Regions from separate parts of the Bacillus nitratireducens genome, predicted to be linked through region 1. Evidence: a T-box and tRNA genes for the amino acid it is inferred to sense, from the RefSeq annotation. Region 1 holds a T-box; the other holds one or more tRNA genes.
The links. The T-box of region 1 lies ahead of argS (arginine--tRNA ligase). A T-box ahead of a tRNA ligase gene usually reads a tRNA of that ligase, here a tRNA-Arg.
Positions count from the first base shown of each region.

Region 2: it encodes a tRNA-Arg, which carries the amino acid that the T-box ahead of argS (arginine--tRNA ligase) is inferred to sense. The anticodon was not compared.

Region 1 covers NZ_JAUMJO010000001.1:118,316-120,797, reverse strand. The annotation lists gene Q3V31_RS00615 (class I SAM-dependent methyltransferase) at 1-574, shown strand, start outside; T-box leader at 615-829, shown strand; gene argS (arginine--tRNA ligase) at 874-2,482, shown strand, end outside.
Region 2 covers NZ_JAUMJO010000005.1:409,172-411,653, forward strand. The annotation lists gene Q3V31_RS20855 (YhcN/YlaJ family sporulation lipoprotein) at 1-328, opposite strand, end outside; gene Q3V31_RS20860 (DUF1657 domain-containing protein) at 422-628, opposite strand; tRNA gene Q3V31_RS20865 (tRNA-Arg) at 833-908, shown strand; gene rpoN (RNA polymerase factor sigma-54) at 1,167-2,474, shown strand.

The sequences.
Region 1 (2,482 bases):
TCATCCGAACTCAGCGATGTTTCGTGTAAAAAGGTTAATGCGCGGAGAGCACGATCCGTTCGTACAAGCTGCTAAACTAGAGCGCGGAATGACAGTGTTAGATTGTACGCTCGGTATGGCATCAGATAGTATTGTAGCTAGTTATATTGTTGGTGAAGGCGGAAGAGTAACAGGACTTGAAGGAAATGAATATATGGCTTACATAATGGAAAAAGGCTTGCAAACTTGGTCTTCGTCCGTTGCAGAAATTGATGAGGCAATGCAAAGAATCGATGTAAAGCAAACAGAGCATTTTGCATTTTTAACGCAATGTGAAGACAATAGTTATGATGTTGTTTACCTCGATCCGATGTTTGAAGAAACTGTCATAGAATCAGATGGAATAAAAGGGTTAAAACACTTCGCTTTGTATCATGATATTACTGACGAAACAATTGCGGAAGCGAAGCGTGTGGCGAAAAAGCGTGTCGTTCTGAAAGATCATTTCCGTAGTTCTAGATTTGAAAAACATAATTTTCACGTATACAAAAGAAAAAGTGCTAAGTTTCACTTTGGTGTAATTGACCCTTGCTAATTGTGTGAAAAGATGTATAATAAGCAATAATTAATTAAATATACTGTCGGTGATGAAGAGAGTAGTCTTTTTCAGAAGGAAAGCGAGCTAGGGGTGGTGTGAGCCTAGTGCGGAAGAAAAAGATGAAGCGCACTTCGGAGATGCTTCTTGAATGAATAGTAGAGTAAGCCGAGGCCCCCTGTCCTCGTTATAAACGGGAAAGTGGTTCGTAATGAACAACAAGGGTGGTACCACGGGTTAAAACTCGTCTCTTTTTTAGAGACGAGTTTTTTGTATTCAAAAAATAAGGAGGTTGTAGTATGGATTATAAAACGCAGTTTGCAAAAAGTTTATCGAATATTTTTACGAATGAATTAACGAAAAATCAAATTTTAGATTTAATTGAAACACCAAAACAAGATGAATTCGGAGATGCAGCGTTCCCATGCTTTTCACTAGCGAAGCAATATAAAAAATCACCAGCTATTATCGCAAAGGAAGTTGCAGAAAAATTAAATGATCCGTTCTTTACGAAAGTAGAGGCCGTTGGTCCTTATGTAAATATATTTTTCAACCGTGAAACTGTAAGTGATGAAGTATTAAAAACGATTTTAGCTAAGAAAGAAGAGTACGGTCAAAACCACTTTGGGTGTGAAAAAACGGTAGTTATTGATTACTCATCCCCAAATATTGCAAAACCTTTTTCGATGGGGCATTTACGTTCTACAATGATAGGAAATTCGCTGAAACATATCGCCGAAAAATGTGGATATGAAGTTGTAGGGATTAATTATATTGGCGATTGGGGAACACAGTTTGGAAAATTAATTACCGCATATAAAAAATGGGGAAATGAAGCAGTAGTTAAAGAGGATCCAATACGTGAATTGTTTAAGTTATATGTTCAATTCCATGAAGAGGTAAAAGAGAACGAAGAACTAGAAGAAGAAGGGCGTGCTTGGTTTAAGAAATTAGAAGAAGGTGATGAAGAAGCAGTCGAGCTTTGGAATTGGTTCCGTCACGAATCCTTAAAAGAATTTTCTCGCATATACGAACTTCTCGGTGTAGAATTTACTAATTTTCAAGGAGAAGCTTTTTATAATAATTTAATGGAAGATTTTATTGGAATTTTAGAAGAACATGATTTGCTTGAAGAATCAGAAGGCGCATTAGTCGTTAATTTAGAAGAAGAGGGAATGCCGCCTTGCTTAATTAGAAAATCAGATGGTGCAACGATTTACGCAACACGTGACTTAACGGCAGCGTTATATCGTCAAAACACATATGCATTTGATAAAGCGCTATATGTTGTTGGCCCGGAACAAAGTTTACACTTCAATCAATTTTTCACTGTATTAAAAAAGCTTGGCTACAATTGGGTTGACGGCATGGAACATGTACCGTTTGGATTCATATTAAAAGACGGTAAGAAAATGTCGACACGTAAGGGCAGAATTATTTTATTAGAAGAAGTGCTAGAAGAAGCTGTTGCACTTGCGGAACAAAATATTGAAGAGAAAAATCCGAATTTAAAACAAAAAGAAGAAGTGGCAAAGCAAGTAGGTGTAGGAGCAGTTATCTTCCACGATTTAAAAAATGAGCGTATGCATAATATTGAATTCTCATTAGAAAATATGTTGAAATTTGAAGGGGAAACAGGACCGTATGTACAATACACACACGCGCGTGCTTGCTCTATTTTAAGAAAAGAAAGTGTAGAATTTGAAACGTGTACGTTTGCATTAAAAGATGATTATAGCTGGAGTGTCGTAAAATTACTTAATAAATTCCCACAAGTAATTGAAGCAGCCTTCAACAAAAATGAGCCATCAATCATTTCGAAATACGTATTAGATGTAGCACAATCGTTTAATAAATATTATGGTAATGTTCGTATATTAGAAGAGAGCGAAGAAAAAGACAGCAGAC
Region 2 (2,482 bases), on a different contig from region 1:
CACTTAGTTGTTTTTGAAGTTTGCTGCGCAGCGGTTTTAATCCAAATCTTTCATGATGCTCAGGTTTAACTGCTATGTAGAGGTCTAAATTTGAATTCACTGCTGTACTTTTTATAATTTCATCCATAGCGAGAGCTCTTTTCTTGGCTCCTTGTGATATAGATTGATTAAAGGATTCTGTACTGGTCTTTGTTAATTTTGGACCTTTTTCTTTCTCCGTTCGTTTTGCTTCTTCCTTCACTTTTTTATCTAAAGGACTATTATCACATCCGGTAAAAGAGCTAAATAGAAGTGCAAATAATGCGGTTATGAGACCGAGTTTTCGCATACTTATCATTCCATTTCTATTGCAATATGTAATGTGATAGAAAAAGGATGACTGCATATCATCCTTTTTCTATTTCACAGCATGACTGATTCGTTATTGCTGTGTGTATTGTGGTTCTTCTTGCTGAACTTCTTCAACGCGCGGGTTTAAAGAATCGATAATTGTTTGTGTTTGCTGCGCAGCTGTTTGGAAAAGTTGCTTTGCTTGTTGGTTATCCGTATCAAGAGCGAATCCCTCTAAGCTAGCTTGTGCACTTTTTAATCCAGAAACAGTTTGCTTTAGTTTAGTAATTACAGTCATTGAATGAAGCCCCCTTTGGAATATCAATTCAAAGATTATAATTTGTGAATTGGGGTGAATTTATGATTGGAAAATTTAGGGGAGAGATATGTTTTATATGCTCTTAGCTAAGGTGCATAAAGGATTAAGGGGATATTTTTATTGATTTAGATAGATTTTATTGCTATTATTATGAGAAGAAAATGAAGTGTTTTTTATATCCATGCGCCCATAGCTCAGTCGGATAGAGCGGTGGTTTCCGGTACCACGTCTGCCGGGGGTTCGAATCCCTCTGGGCGCGTCAAAAAGTCCTAACTTACGTTTTGTAGGTTAGGACTTTTTTTATTTCCCTCTTGTTATATCTAGTGATAAGATTTACTATTAGTACTTGGTAATAATATTGTGCTTTATTATTTTCTTTCAATATTATTCATTTTTCGGTTGTAAGTTGTAAATCTCATTAATACATATAAATTAATAATATTTTGGAATGGGTGTCTGTGATAGCATTCTCCTTTTACCAAACTTATTGTACAATAGAAACAAGGGGGAGATTAGTTTGAAGGCAAGTCTTTTACAAGAACAAAGCTTACGTTTGGCAATGACACAAGAGTTAAGGCAAGCGATTACAATGCTCCAGTATAATGTACAAGAATTATCGGAGTTTTTGTATGAGCAATCGTTAGAGAATCCCCTTATTGAGTTAGGTGGTTTTGAGAGGGAGAAGAAAAAGAGCTCTAACACAAGTAAAAGTACCAGCAAACAAGTCGAAAATCAGATGGAAATCTACAGTGTGGATTCAACAACGATTCAGCAACATTTATTAAATCAAATACAGTATTATAAAATAGAAGAAGAAGAGCGAAAAGTAGCTTCCTTCATTATTATGAATATGGATGGAAATGGGTATTTACAAGAAACGAATGAAGAGTTAGCAGATCTCCTTTCCGCACCGCTTCATGTAGTCGACCGCTCTGTTGAGCTTGTCCAATCACTCGAGCCAGCGGGGGTAGGAGCACGTAATATTCAGGAATGTCTAACTTTACAATTGAAGCGCTTACAAAGACGGAATGGATTAGCGGAAGAGGTTATAGAGGATCACTTTGCTTATTTCGTGAAGAAAGATTGGCGAAAGCTCGTTCAAGTGCTGAAGTGTAGTAATGAGGAATTGCAGAGTGCGGTAAATTGTATAACGTCATTACAACCAAAGCCAGGTCTTGCATTTTCTTCTGATAAACCACTTTATATTGTGCCTGATATGGCGGTGAAAAAAGATGGTGATCGTCTCGTTTTACAAATGAATGAGAGAAATATGCCAAGAATTGAAATTCATTCTGAGTATAGTGCGCTTCTTAATAATAGTGAGAGTGAAGTAGCATCTTACGTATCAGAAAAGTATCAGCATGTGCAGTGGATTATGCGCAGTTTGAAACAGAGAAAACAAACGCTCTTACAAGTAATGGGCATCATAATGGAAAAACAGCGTGATTTCTTCTGGGAAGGTCCAGCGTATTTAAAACCGCTTGCTTTAAAAGAAGTAGCAGAAGAATTAAGTGTGCATGAATCTACAATTAGTCGTGCAACGCGAAATAAATATGTGCAAACACCACACGGTTTATTTGAGATGAAATCGTTCTTTAGCAATGCCGTGTCGACTACTGAAGATGAAGCAGTTTCTACAAAGCGTGTAAAACAATTTATTCAAACACTTGTTGAAGCGGAGAATAAGAAAAAGCCACTTTCAGATCAAAAGATTTCAAAATTATTAGAAGAAGAGCATGAAATCGTTATTTCTCGAAGAACAGTTGCGAAATATAGAGAACAGATGCATATTCCAGCTTCGTCTCTAAGAAAAACAATTGGATAGGTGAAGAA